Linked DNA regions of Noviherbaspirillum saxi. The protein of the gene in region 2 binds, or shares a complex with, the protein of the main gene of each other region. Links are inferred from orthologs where the notes say so. Each region holds a gene or a part of one and is shown on either strand. Other genes may lie near its edges.

What was found.
Region 1: the proteins of tsaB (region 2) and tsaD are in contact, whole or in part, in a solved structure (PDB 4WQ4), measured with the Escherichia coli proteins. The link is inferred for Noviherbaspirillum saxi from one-to-one orthologs.

What each region holds. Positions count from the first base shown.
Region 1 is NZ_QYUO01000001.1:2,815,983-2,824,688, reverse strand. What follows is about bases 2,669-5,438. They hold tsaD (tRNA (adenosine(37)-N6)-threonylcarbamoyltransferase complex transferase subunit TsaD), read right to left. Parts: upstream 4,683-5,438; coding sequence 3,654-4,682; downstream 2,669-3,653. Other genes in these bases: D3871_RS13300 (ANTAR domain-containing response regulator), read left to right, coding at 4,752-5,375; D3871_RS13315 (DEAD/DEAH box helicase), read right to left, coding at 2,669-3,457. Outside these bases: glycerol-3-phosphate 1-O-acyltransferase PlsY, read left to right, coding at 1-335; D3871_RS13320 (MgtC/SapB family protein), read left to right, coding at 426-1,118; more of D3871_RS13315, read right to left, coding at 1,163-2,668; D3871_RS13295 (CmpA/NrtA family ABC transporter substrate-binding protein), read left to right, coding at 5,676-6,926; ntrB (nitrate ABC transporter permease), read left to right, coding at 6,948-7,865; D3871_RS13285 (ABC transporter ATP-binding protein), read left to right, coding at 7,884-8,693.
Region 2 is NZ_QYUO01000001.1:1,681,281-1,690,022, reverse strand. The notes cover bases 5,937-8,742. They hold tsaB (tRNA (adenosine(37)-N6)-threonylcarbamoyltransferase complex dimerization subunit type 1 TsaB), read right to left. Parts: upstream 7,782-8,742; coding sequence 7,092-7,781; downstream 5,937-7,091. Other genes in these bases: D3871_RS07925 (xanthine dehydrogenase family protein molybdopterin-binding subunit), read right to left, coding at 8,580-8,742; D3871_RS07930 (thioredoxin family protein), read left to right, coding at 8,145-8,579; D3871_RS07935 (YjfB family protein), read left to right, coding at 7,861-8,058; rimI (ribosomal protein S18-alanine N-acetyltransferase), read right to left, coding at 6,604-7,095; D3871_RS07950 (uracil-DNA glycosylase), read right to left, coding at 5,937-6,607. Outside these bases: hydroxysqualene dehydroxylase HpnE, read left to right, coding at 1-907; DNA repair protein RadA, read right to left, coding at 929-2,299; alr (alanine racemase), read right to left, coding at 2,317-3,396; lysophospholipid transporter LplT, read left to right, coding at 3,553-4,815; D3871_RS07955 (DUF1853 family protein), read right to left, coding at 4,831-5,805; more of D3871_RS07950, read right to left, coding at 5,789-5,936. UniProt on the Escherichia coli protein: Required for the formation of a threonylcarbamoyl group on adenosine at position 37 (t(6)A37) in tRNAs that read codons beginning with adenine.

The DNA.
Region 1 (8,706 bases), 1.1 Mb from region 2 along the record:
CTGTCTTCATCGGCCACTTGTGGCCGCTGTTCACGCGTTTCGTCGGTGGCAAAGGGGTGGCAACGATGCTGGGGGTGCTGATCGGCATAAACGGCTGGCTGGGACTAGCAACCATCGTCACCTGGATCGTCATTGCTTATGCATTCCGCTATTCGTCGCTTGCCGCCCTGGTCGCGAGCGTCTTTGCGCCTTTCTATTACGGCTTGCTGTTCGGTACCGACCCGATCCTGCTCGCCATCGTGATCATGAGCGGCTTGCTGATTTATCGGCATCGCCAGAATGTGGCGAATCTGATCGCGGGCAAGGAAAGCCGGATCGGCAGCAAGAAAAAATAGGCCATCTCCATTCCGCGCCGATATTGCTCTGCGTCTATACGCATCGCCGCCATTGGCGTTATGCTGAATAAAAGATAGCAAGGAGCAGGGATGGGCAATGACTATGTCGCGATTGCGGTTCATCTGATCGGTGCCCTTGTCGCGGGCGGCATCATTGGCCTGGAGCGCAGCTATCACGCCCGTCCTGCGGGATTTCGTACGCATACGCTGGTTTGTCTCGCATCCAGTTTGCTGATGCTGGTGATGCTCTACCAGTCGAAGTGGCTGCCCGGCATGCCGATGGACACGGTGCGCACCGATCCGACGCGCATGGCGCAGGGCATCATGACCGGTATCGGCTTTCTTGGGGCCGGTGTCATTTTCAAGGAAGGGCTCAGCGTACGCGGCCTGACCACTGCGGCCTCAATTTGGATCACTGCTGCGATCGGGGTATTGATCGGCATCGGCTTCTATTACCCGGCGATCCTCGCCACCCTGCTGACGGTCGGCATCCTCTCGCTGTTCCGCCGCATCGAGGCGCTGATGCCTTCGCATTCATATGCGCATCATTCCATCCGTTTCGGCCGCGACGATACCGTGCCGGAAGAAGAGATCCGCTCCCTGCTGCATCGGCATGGCTTTTCGATCGCCAACATGAGTTACCGAGTCGCCGAAGACGGCGACTCGTTCGAGTACAGGATGGTGATCCAGACCACGGATGCCAGCAATACGCCCAAGCTGGCGGAGTATCTGCGCGGCTGGACCCGGGTGAAATCGTTTCAGCTATCGCCCACCGGCGATTGAGAAAAAACGGCCGGTCGTCTCCCCGCAAACCGGCATACACGGCATCACGCCGGCTTCACACCTTTGCGATGCGATTTTGGCTTCGCTTTTGCCGTATCGGCAGAGCGGTTTCCGACACCGCCCGTTCGTTTGAACGAGGATTTGTCGCCGGAATTTTTCTCATTCACTCTTCTGTCCCCGCCTTTTTTGGGCACGGATAATGGGATTTTTGCCCCGGCGGGTTTGTCTTGCGCAGGCGCTGCCCCGCCGACCTGGCTGATGCGTAACGGCCGTCCGGCCACCGCTACAGTTTGTAACTGTTCAAACACTTCCTTTGGCATGCCGTCCGGCAGATCCAGCACACTGTAGTCGTCAAATATCTCGATACGGCCGATGTATTTGGCCTCCAGCCCCGCCTCGTTGGCAATCGCGCCCACGATATTGGCTGGCTTGACGCCATGCGCATGGCCCACCTCGATACGGTATGCCTTTACGGCGAGCTTGTTTTTTCGATCAGTGCGCTCCTTGGGTGCGGGGCGCGCGGCGGGCATGGCGGCATCACTGGCATCCGGCTTGTCGGAGACGTGTGCTTTTTTGAACGCAGGTTTTGCCGGCGCTGCTGCGGGTTCGCCATCGCGGCTGATGCGCAATTGTTGGCCGGCCACCCATACGGTCTTGAGCTGATTCAGGAGTTCGGCAGGCATGCTGTCGGGCAGATCAAGCGTACTGTAATCGTCATAGATTTCGATGCGGCCAATGTGTTTGGAATCGAGCCCGGCTTCGTTGGCAATGGCGCCGACGATATTGCCCGGTTTGACCCCATGTGCGTGGCCAACTTCAATCCGGAAGGTCGCCATGCCGGCATCGGGCTGGCGAACAATGCGCTCCTTGCGGGGAAAGGCAGGCCGCTCGGTGTGATCTCTGTGTTCCTGGCGACCGAATCTTTCCGCTTGTCCCTTGTGCTCGGTATGTTCAAACCTGCTGCCATGGCTGGGCTTGTCGCTCGCCCAGGAGCGTTCGCCCTGCGGCTCGCGCTGGTTTTTTTCCAGTAACAGCGGGACATCGCCGCGCGCCAGTTTCGCGAGTGCGGCAGCGATTTCAATGGCAGGGATATTCTGTTCGCGCTCATAATCTTCGATCAGCGACTGGAATAGGTCGAGCCCGCCTGCCGCAAGAGCGGCGCTGATCTGATCCTTGAATTTCGCGATACGCACGTCGTTGACGGCCTGAATGGTCGGCAATTCCAGCATCGCGATAGGCTGGCGCGTCGCGCGCTCGATGGTCTTGAGCAGGTTGCGTTCGCGCGGGGCGATAAACAGGATTGCTTCGCCGCTGCGTCCGGCGCGTCCGGTGCGGCCGATGCGATGCGTATAGCTTTCCGGGTCGTAGGGCACATCGTAGTTGATCACGTGGCTGATACGCTCGACGTCAAGGCCGCGTGCGGCGACATCGGTGGCGACCAGGATATCGATCTTGCCATCCTTAAGCTGCTGGATAGTCCGTTCGCGCTGCTGCTGCACGATGTCGCCGTTAATCGCGGCGGCGGAAAACCCGCGCGCCTGCAATTTGCCGGCTAGCTCTTCCGTGCCCAGCTTGGTGCGCGCAAAAATGATCATGCCGTCGAAGGTCTCGGCTTCCAGGATGCGCGTGAGCGCGTCGAGCTTGTGCATGCCGCTGACCAGCCAGTAGCGCTGGCGGATATTGTCGGCGGTGCCTGTTTTGGCAGCGATGGTGACTTCGGCCGGATTGCGCAGATAGGTTTGCGCGATGCGCTTGATCGCCGAAGGCATGGTGGCCGAAAACAGTGCGGTCTGGCGCGAAGCCGGCGTCCGTTGCAGGATGGTTTCGACGTCGTCAATAAAGCCCATGCGCAGCATTTCATCGGCTTCATCGAGCACCAGCGTTTTGATCTGCGAAAGGTCCAGCGAGTTTTTTTCCACATGATCGATGATGCGGCCGGGCGTGCCGACCACGACATGCACACCGCGCCGCAATGCGCTCAGCTGCGGACCATAACTCTGGCCGCCATAAATCGGCAGCACATGAAAGCCAGGGATATACGTGGCGTAGCGTTGAAAGGCTTCTGCCACTTGAATCGCCAGTTCACGCGTCGGCGCCAGCACCAGGGCTTGCGGAGCGGTTTGCCGGATATCGATGCGGGCCAGCACGGGCAGGGCAAAAGCCGCCGTTTTGCCGGTGCCTGTCTGCGCCTGGCCCAGCACGTCGCGGTTGCCCAGCAAGATGGGAATCGTGGCCGCCTGGATTGGCGACGGTGACTCATAGCCCAGCTCCTTCAGCACGCGTAGCAAAGGCTCGCTCAGGTTCAGGTCGGAAAATAAAGGGAAAGACGCGTCGGACATGGATTGCTCGCAGAATTATTCGGGTCGCAGGATGCGACAGGATTGGATACGGAGTTTACGCTGTTATGGATCGGGCAGGATGATACGAATGAAGTAATGCCGCACATCAACATGATGCAAGGTAATTGCGGCGCACCGTCCGGAAAGAAAGAACTGTGGGAATCCGCGTCCCACGCGCCTGCTACGGTTTGAATCGCTAAACCACGCGCAGTTCATCCAGCGGCCAGCGCGGACGCACATTGAACGCATACTCGCGTTTTGCGGCATCAGGATTGATTTGCAGACGCATCGCGCCGGCAAACGCGATCATCGCGCCATTGTCGGTGCAAAACTCAAGTTCCGGATAGTAGACGCGAAAGCGCTTTTTCTGCGCAGCCGCATTCAATGCTTCGCGCAATTGCCGGTTGGCGCCGACGCCGCCCGCGATCACCAGCCGCTTCAGGCCGGTTTGCTTGAGCGCCGCCAGGCATTTCGCGACCAGCACGTCGACGATCGCATCGACGAATGCCCGCGCGATATTGGCCTTGTCCTGCTCGCAGATATTGACGGTCTGTTTCTTGACCAGCGTGAGGACTGCAGTCTTCAAGCCGGAAAAGCTGAAGTTCAAATCTTTTGAATGCAACATCGGGCGCGGCAACTGATAGGTGCCGGGATCGCCGAATTCGGCCAATCGCGAAATCGCGGGACCGCCCGGATAGCCCAGGCCGAGCAGCTTGGCCGACTTGTCGAATGCTTCACCCGCCGCATCATCCAGGGTTTCGCCCAGCAATTCATACTGGCCGACACCGTCCACACGCATCAGCTGCGTATGGCCGCCGGAAATCAACAAGGCGACAAACGGGAAATCCGGCCGGTCGCCCGCGAGCAGCGGCGACAGCAAATGACCTTCGAGATGATGTACGCCCAGGACCGGCCGATCCAGCGCCAGGCCGAGACCGCATGCGATCGACGCCCCAACCAATAATGCGCCTGCCAGACCCGGGCCCTGGGTATAGGCGATCGCATCGACTGCATTGCGCGGCAGCGCGGCCTGCGTCAGCACTTGTTCAAGCAGGGGAATGGCGCGCCGGATATGGTCGCGCGACGCCAGTTCGGGTACTACGCCGCCGTATTCCTCATGCATTGCGACCTGCGAATACAGGGCATGCGCAAGCAGGCCGCGTTGTGTGTCATACAACGCAAGGCCGGTTTCATCACAGGAGGATTCGACGCCGAGAACGATCATGAAGGGAAGTGAAGGATGGCAAGGTTCTTGCAAAGCTCTATTTTAATGGAAGTCCATCACAGGCTAATCATGAGCGATCCCAAACAGCTGAAAATCGTCGTAATCAACTCATTAGTCGTGCCCGAAGGGGCCGACGTCGCCGCGCAGGTCCAGGCCGAGCGTGCCCGGGCGCTGCGCATAGGATTGCTGGAAGGCGGCTATAACATCCTGGCCGCGCTGCCGCCGGACGCCGATCTGGAAGAACAGATCGCGCAGCTGCAGCCCGACGTGATTATCGTCGATGAACAATCCGATGCGGCATTGAAGAAGGTCGTTGCCGCGACCGCCAATGAGCGCCGCCCCATCGTCTGCTTCACTGAAGACAATGACAAGGAAAAGATGCATGCCGCGATAGAAGCCGGCGTATCGGCCTATGTCGTCGCGGGATTGTCGGCCGAACGCGTCAAGACCGTGCTGGACGTTGCGCTTGCGCGCTTTGAAGTCGACCAGAAATTGCGGCACGAGCTCTCGGAAACCAAGATCAAGCTGGCCGAGCGCAAGGTGATCGAGCGCGCCAAAGGTTTGTTGATGGAAAGGCATCACTGCTCGGAAGACGATGCCTATCGCAAGCTGCGCCGTCTGGCGATGGACAAGAACCTCAAGTTGTCCGAAGTGGCGCAGCGCATGATCGATGTTGCCGATCTGCTCTTGTAAGTGCGCTAAGACCGGGCCCCGAATTGTGACGCGCTCCGCCCTGATTTAATGCGCCGCACAATCCGGGTGCGAAACCGGGCCTGATCTGGATCAAATCCGGTACCAAGTTTGAATTCCGGGTTGGCACAGGGCTTGCAAACGATACTGGCGCGCCAATGCTGGCGCACCGATCAGTAACAACGAGCTGACCAAAGATGGTCATCTCGTTTTTGGACAAAGGCGTCCGTTCACCGCGAGCTTGGCTTGCTGTGACCGGACGCCTTTCTTTTTGCCGGTTTCGACATCATGCATGAGGAAATCATGACAACAAAAGAAAGCAAAACAAATTTGACCCGCCGCAGCATCATCAAGGCGGGCGCAGCAGTAACAGCCGGCGCATTCGGTGGATTGGCCACTCAGGGTGCATGGGCTGCCGGTTCCGATAAGCCGGAAAAGGAAGAGGTCAAGATTGGCTTCATTCCATTGACCGATTGCGCCTCGGTCGTCATGGCATCGGTACTCGGCATCGACAAGAAATATGGCATCAAGATCACACCCACCAAGGAAGCTTCGTGGGCAGGCGTACGCGACAAATTGGTCAATGGCGAACTCGATGCAGCACATGTGCTGTACGGCTTGATCTACGGCGTACACCTCGGTGTCAGCGGCCCGAAGAAGGACATGGCGATGCTGATGACACTGAACAACAATGGCCAGGCGATCACACTGTCGAAAAAGCTGTCCGACAAGGGAGCGGTCGACGGCGCATCGCTTGCCAAGCTGATGCAGACCGACAAGCGCGAATACACGTTCGCGCAAACCTTCCCGACCGGCACCCACGCAATGTGGCTGTACTACTGGATGGCCGCGCATGGCATCAATCCGATGAAGGATGCAAAGATCATTACCGTGCCGCCGCCGCAAATGGTGGCCAACATGCGGGTCGGCAACATGGATGGCTATTGCGTGGGCGAGCCATGGGGCCATCGTGCGATCGCCGACGGTATCGGCATCACCGGCGTGACCACGCAGGACATCTGGAAAGACCATCCGGAAAAGGTGCTCGGTACCACTGCGGACTTCGTCAAGAAGTATCCGAACACGGCACGCGCGATGACGGCTGCGGTGCTGGAAGCCGGCAAGTGGATCGACGCCAGCCTGTCCAACAAGAACAAGATGGCTGAAACCATCGCCGACAAGTCGTATGTGAATACCTCGGTCGACGTCATCAACCAGCGCATTCTCGGCCGCTACTCGAATGGCCTGGGCAAGACCTGGGATGATCCGAACTACATGAAGTTCTACAACGACGGCGCGGTGAACTTTCCGTACCTGTCCGACGGCATGTGGTTCCTGACCCAGCACAAGCGTTGGGGTTTGCTCAAGGAAGATGTCGACTATCTTGCGGTCGCCAGGCAGATCAATCAGATCGACCTTTACAAGGAAGCGGCAAACATGGCCAAGGTGAGCTTGCCGAAAGATCCGATGCGCACGTCGAAGCTGATCGACGGCACGGTCTGGGACGGCAAGAACCCGAAAGCCTATGCCGAATCCTTCAAGATCAAAGCCTGATTTCTTATACCGGAGCCCACTATGAGCGCAGTCATGAACAATGTCCTCAACACACCGGTAGAGCCGGTCTCGGAGTCGCCGCCGATGAAAGCCGACACCAAGGAGCACGCGAAGGCGCGCCCATCCGTAACCGCGGCAAAGCCGGCGGCAAGAAAGCTGTCGTTCAAACCTTTCTTCCTGGCCGTGCTGCCGCCGATTTTCGGTCTCGCGCTGCTGGTGCTGGTGTGGGAAATCGTTGCCGCCAAAAACAGCGGCTTCCCGTCGCCCATGGTGACCTTGCAGGAAGCGATTCATGTGTTTTCCGATCCCTTCTATCAAAAAGGACCGAATGACCAGGGCATAGGCTGGAATCTGCTGTTGTCGCTGCAGCGCGTGGCGACCGGGTTCGGCCTGGCGGCGGCAATCGGCATTCCGCTGGGTTTCATGATCGGGCGCTTCAAGTTTTTGGCAGGCATGTTCAATCCCATCGTCAGCCTGCTGAAGCCGGTGTCGCCGCTGGCCTGGCTGCCGATCGGCCTGCTGGTATTCAAGGCCGCCAATCCCGCCGCGATCTGGGCGATCTTCATCTGTTCGATCTGGCCGATGATCATCAATACCGCGGTCGGCGTGCAGCGCGTCCCGCAGGATTACATGAACGTCGCCAAGGTGCTGAATCTGTCCGAATGGAAGATCGTCACCAAGATTCTGTTTCCCTCGGTATTGCCGTACATGCTGACCGGCGTGCGTTTGGCGATCGGGACCGCATGGCTGGTGATCGTCGCGGCAGAAATGCTGACCGGCGGCGTGGGCATCGGGTTCTGGGTGTGGGATGAGTGGAACAACCTCAACGTGCCGCACATCATCATTGCGATTGTCGTCATCGGCGTTGTCGGCTTGCTGCTGGAACAGGCGCTGGTCGCCCTCGCAAAGGCATTCACCTACGAAGAAGTACGCAGCTAACCGGCATTGGAAAACATCATGGACAACAACAGCAAATTCATCGATATCCAGAACGCCGAAATGGTGTTCAACACCAAGCAGGGCAGGTTCCATGCGCTGCGCGACATTAACCTGACGGTCAGGAAGGGCGAGTTCGTTACGCTGATCGGGCACTCCGGTTGTGGCAAGTCGACCCTGCTCAATCTGATTGCAGGACTGCTGCGCGCCAGCGACGGCGCGCTGCTGTGCGCCAATCGCGAGATTGCCGGACCGGCGCCGGAACGCGCCGTGGTGTTCCAGAACCACTCGCTGCTGCCATGGCTGACGTGCTATGAAAACGTGCACCTGGCGGTGGAACGGGTGTTTGGCTCAACCGAAAGCAAGACCAAGCTGAAGGAGCGTACCCTGGCCGCGCTGGCGCTGGTCGGCTTGTCGCATGCAGAGCAAAAGCGTCCGAATGAAATCTCGGGCGGCATGAAGCAACGTGTGGGTATCGCGCGTGCGCTGTCGATGGAACCCAAGGTCTTGCTGATGGATGAACCCTTCGGTGCGCTGGATGCATTGACCCGCGCGCATCTGCAGGATGAGTTGCTGAAGATCGTTGCGAAGACCCACTCGACCGTGGTCATGGTCACGCATGATGTCGATGAAGCAGTGCTGCTGTCGGATCGGATCGTCATGATGACCAATGGTCCGGCCGCAACCATCGGCGATATCGTCAACGTGCGCCTGGACCGTCCGCGCGACCGCGTGGCGCTGGCGCATGATGCGCTGTATATCGAGTATCGGAGTGCGGTGCTGGAATTTCTGTATCACCGGCAGGCGCATCCGGTGAAGGAAGCGGCGTAAGTTTGCACGCGGT
Region 2 (8,742 bases):
GCGCTGGATGGATTGGCGTCTGAACGTCGATTGCAGCGTCGATGAACTGCTCCGCCGGTTCGATCAGACCGAGACACTGATCCGGTTAATGTGGCAGCCTTTATGCATTGCGGCGCTGAACACGCCGCCGGAACGGGCTTCCGCCCAGGTATTTCTCAACGTATTGCGTGACAGCCTGGGAGCGCGCCGTGCCGCGTCCGACATGCTGATTCCCCGGGTTGATCTCGGAACTCTTTTTCCCAAGCGCGCTGTTGAATTTATCGAGCGACACGGAGCGCGCGTCGCTTACGGCACGACGGTATCGGCTTTGCAAGCGAACGGGTCGTGCTGGAAGGTCTGTCATCAGGACGGCGGCGAGGAATTTGATGCGATTGTCGTGGCAACCTCGGCGCATCAGGCAGCACGTTTATTGTCGTCGCTGATGGATACCTCACTGCTTGACTCCCTGGAACATGAGCCGATCACGACATGCTATCTGCAGTATGGCGCGGCATTATCGCTGGAGCATCCATTCTTTGCGCTGGCAGATGACGAGCGGTCCCGCTGCTGGGGTCAGTTCGTTTTCGATCGCGGGCAGCTCGACCCGACTCAGGCCGGCCTCCTCGCCGTGGTAATCAGCGCATCGTCGGCCGCAATCGCCGAGAGAAATGATGCACTGGCACGCGATGTGACCGCGCAGCTTGCGACGGTCTTTGGCAAGCAGGAACTGATGTCTCCGAAGTGGGTCAAGGTCATTTCAGAAAAACGCGCCACGTTTTCCTGCAGACCGGGGCTGACGCGCCCGCTGAACGACACCGGCATACGCGGTCTCGTACTGGCCGGAGACTACACCGCAGGCGACTATCCTGCCACGCTGGAGGCCGCCATACGCAGCGGAGTACAGGCAGCAGCTTTTTTGCGCCAGTAAACGCATCCTCGGCAGCAAACCTTAAGCTTCGTCGCGCACCCGGTTGAGGGCTTCGTCAATGCGTTCGACCGCAATGACTTTCAAGCCTTCGATAGCATGCTTAGGCGCATTGGCTTTCGGGATCAAGGCAATCGAAAATCCCAGCTTTGCCGCCTCGCGCAGCCGCTCCTGGCCACGCGGCGCGGGACGGATTTCGCCGGCCAGGCCGACTTCGCCAAATACAACAAGACCGCGCGGCAAGGGCTTGTTGCGCATCGATGAATGAATCGCCAGCAGCACGGCCAGGTCGGCCGCCGGTTCGGTAATCTTGACGCCGCCCACCGCATTGATGAACACGTCCTGATCGAATGCGGCGATGGCGGCATGGCGATGCAGGACTGCAAGCAACATGGCGAGGCGGTTCTGCTCAAGGCCGACGGAAAGGCGTCGTGCATTAGGCACATGCGAGGTGTCGACCAGAGCCTGGATTTCCACCAGCAAGGGACGCGTTCCTTCCTGGGTCACCATCACGCAGGAGCCCGGCACTTGATTGTCGTGCTGCGAAAGGAACAGCGCGGAAGGATTGGACACGCCTTTCAGGCCCTTCTCGGTCATCGCGAACACGCCGAGCTCATTGACCGCGCCAAAGCGATTTTTGAATGCCCGTACCAGCCGGAAACTCGAGTGCGTATCGCCTTCGAAATACAGCACCGTATCCACGATATGCTCCAGCACGCGCGGTCCTGCCAGCGCGCCTTCCTTGGTCACATGCCCCACCATGATGATAGTGATGCCGGACTGCTTGGCGACCCGCGTCAATTGCGCGGCGCATTCACGTACCTGGGCGACCGATCCCGGCGCCGATGTCAGTGCGTCGGAATAGATGGTCTGGATCGAATCGATGACGGCAACCTGGGGCTTGTGCTCGGCCAGCGTATTGAGAATTTTCTCCAACTGGATTTCGGCCTGCAATTGCAGGTCTTTGGCATCGACGGCAAGACGCTTGGCGCGCAAGGCGATTTGCGCGCCGGACTCTTCGCCGCTCACATACAAGGTCTTTTTTATCTTTGACATATTGGCAAGCGCCTGCAGCAGCAGGGTCGATTTGCCGATGCCGGGATCGCCGCCGATCAGGACCACCCCGCCCGCCACCAGGCCGCCGCCCAGCACGCGATCGAATTCGTCGATGCCGGTCCCGAAACGCGGCACGTCGATGGCTTCGATATCCGCAAGACTGAGTACGGGCGAGGTTTGCGCAAGTCCTTGATGCTGCCCCGAAAACCGGTTACCCGCCGTTTCCACCACGGTCTCGACCAGGGTGTTCCATTGACCGCATGCCGGACATTGCCCGGCCCACTTGCTGGTCACACCGCCGCATTCGGTACAGGTGTAGTTGGTTTTTTGTTTAGCCATGTCAGTCTGCTGGTAGTCTATTCTTCTTCGATAACGGCTACGCGCGGCGCGACCGCACACATCAATTCATAACCGATCGTGCCAGCCGCGTTTGCCACTTCATCGATAGGCAAATTCCGGCCCCATAATTCAACCTTGCTGCCAACCCGGGCGCCGGGCACATCGGTCAGGTCGACGTTGAGCATATCCATTGATACGCGTCCGACAATGCGAGTTCGCTTTCCGTCGACAATAACGGGTGTGCCGGCCGGCGCATGACGCGGATAGCCGTCGGCATAGCCGCAGGCGACCACGCCGACGGTCATGGTTTTTTCGGCAACGAATCGGCTGCCGTAGCCAATCGGGTCTCCGGGCTCTATTCGTTGGATGCCTATAATTTGACTGGCAAGCGTCATCGCCGGTTGCAAGCCGAATTCGGCGGCACTCTGGCCGCCTGGCGTCGCCCCGTACAGCATGATGCCCGGCCTGACCCAGTCAGCCGCAACCTCAGGATGGTTCAGCACGGCGGCTGAATTGGCAAGACTGCGCTCTCCATCCAGGCCGTCGGTAACATTCTTGAATCGTTTTACCTGTTCGGCAAGCGGCATGCATGCATTCTGGCTATCGTCTGCATTGGCAAAATGCGTCATCAGCGTAATGCCGCGGACGATCGGCATGGTCCGTAGCCGCTCATAGGCGGCGCGAAATGCATGGGGGGCGAACCCCAGCCGGTTCATGCCGGTGTTCATTTTCAAATGAACATGGACAGACGAGGACAAAGACGCGTGCCCAAGCATGTCGATCTGTTCATCCGTGTGAATGGCAAACTGTATGTCGCGCGCCGCGAGTTCCGGCAAGTCGGACTCATCAAAAAACCCCTCCAGCAATAGAACCGGCTTGTTCCATCCAAGTTCGCGCAATCGCAGTGCAGCATCGATTTCGATCAAACCGAGGCCATCAGCCTCCGCGAATGCGCGCATGCCTCGCTCCAGCCCGTGTCCGTAGGCGTTCGCCTTGACTATTCCCCATATCTTTGCGTGGGGCGCGGATTGTCTGGCGACGCGTAGGTTGTGTCGCAAAGCTGAGGAATGAATGGTGGCGACTAAGGGTCTAGGCATGGGATGTCAAATGGAAGGGGCTGTGCTCTATTGCGCTGCTCCATTTTACCGGACGAGGCTTTGACGCCCGTCATCAATTCAGCTTCGGGCACATATTTTCATGGTATAAAGCAAGCCGGAGACAGTCCAGAAACACGGGTACACCTCAATATGCGGATGAATCGCGGTTTTTACACCATCATGGCGGCGCAGTTTTTTTCATCGCTTGCCGACAATGCTCTCCTTATCGCAGCTATTGCACTGCTTACAACCATGAAGGCTCCGGCGTGGATGACGCCGCTCCTGAAGTTGTTTTTCGTGCTGTCGTATGTTCTGCTCGCCGCTTTCGTCGGCGCATTCGCGGACTCCCTGCCGAAGGGCCGGGTGATGTTTGTCACCAACCTGATCAAGATAGCGGGTTGCGGGTTGATGTTTTTCAACGTCCACCCACTGTTTGCCTACGCAGTGGTCGGCTTCGGTGCGGCGGCCTATTCGCCTGCGAAGTACGGCATCCTGACGGAATTGCTGCCGCCTGAAAAACTGGTCGCGGCGAATGGCTGGATCGAGGGATTGACCGTGATTTCCATTATCCTTGGAACGGTCATGGGCGGTGCGCTCGTCAATACACACATTTCAAGTGCCTTGCTTGCATTCGATTTCCCCATATTGAATACGCAAATCGATACCGCAGCCGAAGCTGCCTTGTCGGTCATCATGGTCACCTATGTTGCGGCCGCCTTGTTCAATCTGAAGATTCCCGATACAGGCGCCCGCTACCCGCACCAGGAACGCAATCCGATCAAACTGATCGCTGATTTTGCCGTCTGTTTCACTACGCTATGGAGAGACAAGCTCGGCCAGATTTCGCTGGCCGTGACCACCTTGTTCTGGGGCGCCGGCGCGACCTTGCAGTTCATTGTTCTCAAGTGGGCGGAAAAATCTCTGCACATGCCGCTCGATAAAGCGGCAATTCTGCAGGGCGTGTTTGCAGTCGGTGTCGCTGCCGGCGCCGCAGCCGCCGCACGCTTCGTGCCGCTCAAGCGCTCTCTGAGCGTCATGCCGCTTGGCGTGATCATGGGCGTGATCGTGATCGGCATGACCCTGGTCGATACGGTGTGGCTTGCCTATCCGCTATTGATCCTGGTCGGAGCCCTGTCAGGCTACTTTGTGGTGCCGATGAATGCCTTGCTCCAGCACCGCGGCCACGTGCTGCTGAGCGCAGGTCACTCGATCGCTGTACAAAATTTCAATGAAAACCTGTCGGTGCTGACGATGCTGATGCTGTATGCGCTGATGGTGAAACTTAACCTGGACATCAATATTGTGATTGTCCTCTTCGGGCTGTTTGTGTCCGGCACCATGCTGCTTGCCATGCGCAAGCACGCGGCAAACCAGCGCGAACATGATTCGCTGTCACTGATCGGCGAACACAAGCATTGAACTGAGCCGACGCTGTCAGCTAACTTTAGCAATGCGTATTGCCGCCCGACGCTGCCAGTCGTCGGGCACGATAAAACCGCGATCGATTTCGAGCAGCACGTCGCCACACGGCTGCAACAAAGCCACCAGCACCGGCGACGTATTGCCGGCAAAATGGGTTTCCAGCATCAGACGGAGCTCCGCATAATCGACAGCATCCTCATGCCGCGTTTTTGCGGGCGCCAGCCAGTCGAGACGCGGCAGCACGACATAGCGCTCGGACTTTAGCCCTGCTGTCTCTTCAAGCGGGCACCAGAAGCCCCGGCAATGCGCAAGTGAGATACCCTCCGGCAGTGCCGCCAGCGGCGTTTGTCCGTGATAAAAAAGCCATCCCTTGACCAAGGCCTGCGCACGCGCGATCGGTTCCGGCAGATGCGCTTGCGCAGCGGGATGCTGCGATAAGGTCAATTGCTGATCCATGATCTTGCGCACTTTCGCACCCAGGGTATCGGCGAGATTCGGCCCGACAAAATAATCGGCCCTGTGTCCACGGCCGCTGGACTCAAGCAGATATAACTTGGTCGCAAATTCCCAATGCACCAGGTCTTCTCCCTGACGCAGCAGAAAATCGAACTCGCCTATCGTTGCATTCTTGCCCATGCGCACCTGCACACCATGGGCGACCAGATCATTGCGCGACTCCAGGAAGTAAGCCATCAGCTTTTCCGCATAGCGACCGAGCCGTGTGAAAGCTTGCACCCCCAGATAGGCATGCAAGGCTTGCGGACTGCTGTCGAGTTGCGCCAGCCATTCGGCTGTGCGCTGGTCGACCGGGCCCAGGCTGGCTACGCGTCCGCTCCATTCCGGCGCCGTTGCATCGAGCAGGTCCGGCGCATCGAGCAGCCAGGCAAGCGTGCGTACATGCCGGTCAGTCAGGTGGTTCCAGCGTTGATGGAACTGTTCCTGATGGCTGGGATGCAGGAAAGATTGCGGCTCAGTCGAGGCCGGCATACGTTGTCATGGCAAGACTCAGATCTTCCCAGGCTTTTCTCTTGTCGATCATATTGCGCAACAGGTAGGCCGGGTGATAGGTCACGATCAGGGGCCGATCCGCATATCGGTGCACTTTGCCGCGCAACCGCGACACGGGCGTATCTGGGTCCAATGCCAGCAGCGACAATGCAGCGGTCTTGCCCAGCGCGACCAGCACGCTGGGCTGAATCAGCGCAATCTGACGCTCCAGATAAGGCAGGCAGGCAGCAGTTTCTGCAGCCGTCGGCGGACGGTCTTTTCCATTCGCATCGGTAGGCCGGCATTTCACGATATTGGCGATATAGGCATTTTCTCCTCGACGCAAGCCCACGGCGCGCAGCATGTTGTCCAGCAGCTTGCCGGCCTGACCGACGAAAGGTTCACCCTGCAGGTCTTCATTGCGGCCCGGGCCTTCGCCTATAAAGAGCCATTTTGCCTTTTCGTCGCCCACGCCGAATACCGTGTTGGTGCGCCCCTGGCAAAGCCCGCATTTGACGCAACCGGCAACGCTGGTCTTGAGTTCGACCCAGTCCATGTGAGCGACCTCGCGCGCCGGCGGTGCCTGTGGCGTCACCTTGGTTTGCAATTCCAGCGTCGCTGTCTCTTCAGGCCATGCTTCCATTACCGGTGCAAATGCCTTCGTGACTTCTACTGCCGGCTCGGCGGTATCCGGTTGCAAGGCGGTTTCAGCTGCAGTTTCAGGTGCATTGCGGCGGGACCATAGCGGACCAATGCCCATTTCATCGATAAACGCCGCGCGGCGTCGTACATTCGCCGTCATAAGGGAAACCTCATTACGATTGCATCTTCTCGCGTGCCATCCGCTGCCGGGTAATAGCCTTTGCGCCGGCCGATCTCGACGAACCCGTATCGCTGGTACACCGCAAGCGCACGCTGGTTCGACGGGCGCACTTCCAATAGTATCGATTGCATCGCCTTTTCGCGTGCCCGCTCGACCACCTTGTCCAGCTGCATGCGTCCCACGCCTCGGCCATGCAGGTCGCGCCGCACGCTGATATTGAGCAGGTGCGCTTCATCGACCATAGGCATCATCAGAAAATATCCTGCGAGTTGGCCGGACTCCTCGCGCAGGGTCCAGGTATCGTAACCGTTGTATAGCGAATCCAGAAAGTTGCCTCGCGTCCACGGATGAGGATAGACATCGTTTTCGATGGCAAGCACATCCGGCATATCCGCTACTTGCATCGGTGCAAAACGCAGGGTAGACAGGTCCGGCGATGTTGCTGTTACACGATATACGGCGCTCATGCGGCCGTCCGGGCACTGCGCTCGGCCGTGGTCAGGGCTACCTTGTTGCGCAGGTAGACCGGCTGGGCATCGCGCGCATGGACGGCGCGCCCTGCCGCCAGTTCATGTTGCGCCAATGCCACCACTTGTGTGGCGTGCGGCATGATATTCATGCATGCGTCTGCTGCGAACGGCAGGGCGGAAAACACTGCCGCATAGGCCGTGAGACCATTGCCACAGGCAACAACATTGCCTGTGGCAACGACCGCCGACGCAGGCGACAGGCCGGGTTCGACTACGGTGACCCATCCGTTGTCGAAGTGGTATTGAGCCCAATAAACTTCTTCCATCCGTGCATCCAGAACCGCCAATACATCAGAGGCGCCGCAGGCATCACGGCATGCCTGCGCCATCGCTTGCAGCGTAATTACCGGCACGACCGGCAGATCGGCGCCGAAAGCCAGTCCCTGTGCGACGCCGCATGCGGTCCGGACACCGGTAAACGAACCCGGCCCCGCCCCGAACGCGATTGCATCGCAGCGGGATAAAGGAAGGCCGGCTTCAGACAGAATGGCCTGCACCATAGGCAGGACCGATTGCGAATGGGTTTGCACCCCGGCGGTATCCCTTGCGATCACGCGACCTTGATGCGACAAGGCGACGGAAGCAAGCTCGGATGATGTTTCAATGGCGAGAATGGTACGCATGCCCTATTTTACCGCGCCGCGAAGGCTAAAGATGGCGACATTCGTGTCGTTAATGAGTGCAATCGAGGAGGAAAATTTTATGGATGTCTCTAGTATCGCCAGTCTTGCCACAACAATGGCGACAACCTCCACCAAGGAAGCGGTCAGCGTGGCCGTTCTCAGAAAAGCAATGGATATCCAGTCCAGCAACGCCGCGACCTTGCTGGCCGCATTGCCCCCGGTCCAGGGGCCGAATCTGCCGCCCCATCTTGGCCAAAACATCAATACCACTGCCTGAAGCCCTTGCCCGGGCATTCGCAGCGGCAAGCGGGACGCGCGTCCTTCCCTTACAATAAGGGCCGACTTCGATCTGTTTTCGCTTCCATGTCCTGGACCGGCTTCATATTAGACAATCACAATCGCGCCCAACTGGCTCAATGGCTGGATCAGGATGACTGGGTGATTGTTTGCCTTTGCGCCGCCTGGTGCGATACCTGCCAGTCCTACCGCGCCAGTTTTGAAAAACTCGCGGCGCGGCATCCTGACAAACGCTTTGCCTGGATCGATATCGAAGACCAGTCCGATTTCATCGGCGATATCGACGTGGAAAATTTTCCAACACTGCTCATGCAGCATGGAGATACTGTCGCATTTTTCGGGACTGTGCTGCCGGACCTCAAACTGGCCGACCGGCTGATCCATGCCCAGGCTGAAAAAACGACGGCCGAATTGCAGTCGGAATCGCAAGCATCCTCGGAACGGTCCGAGTGGCAGCGCATATGCAATCTGCGCGTGCTGCTGCAACAAGCGGCAGCCTGATCAGGCAAGCCTCAGCGGCAGGCTGCGCAAGCGCTTTCCGGTCAACTTGAAAACCGCATTCGCCACTGCCGGTGCGATTGGCGGGGTACCCGGCTCTCCCACGCCTTCAGGCGGCTCTGCGCTTTTGACGATGATGGTCTCCACCTCGGGTGTTTGATCCATG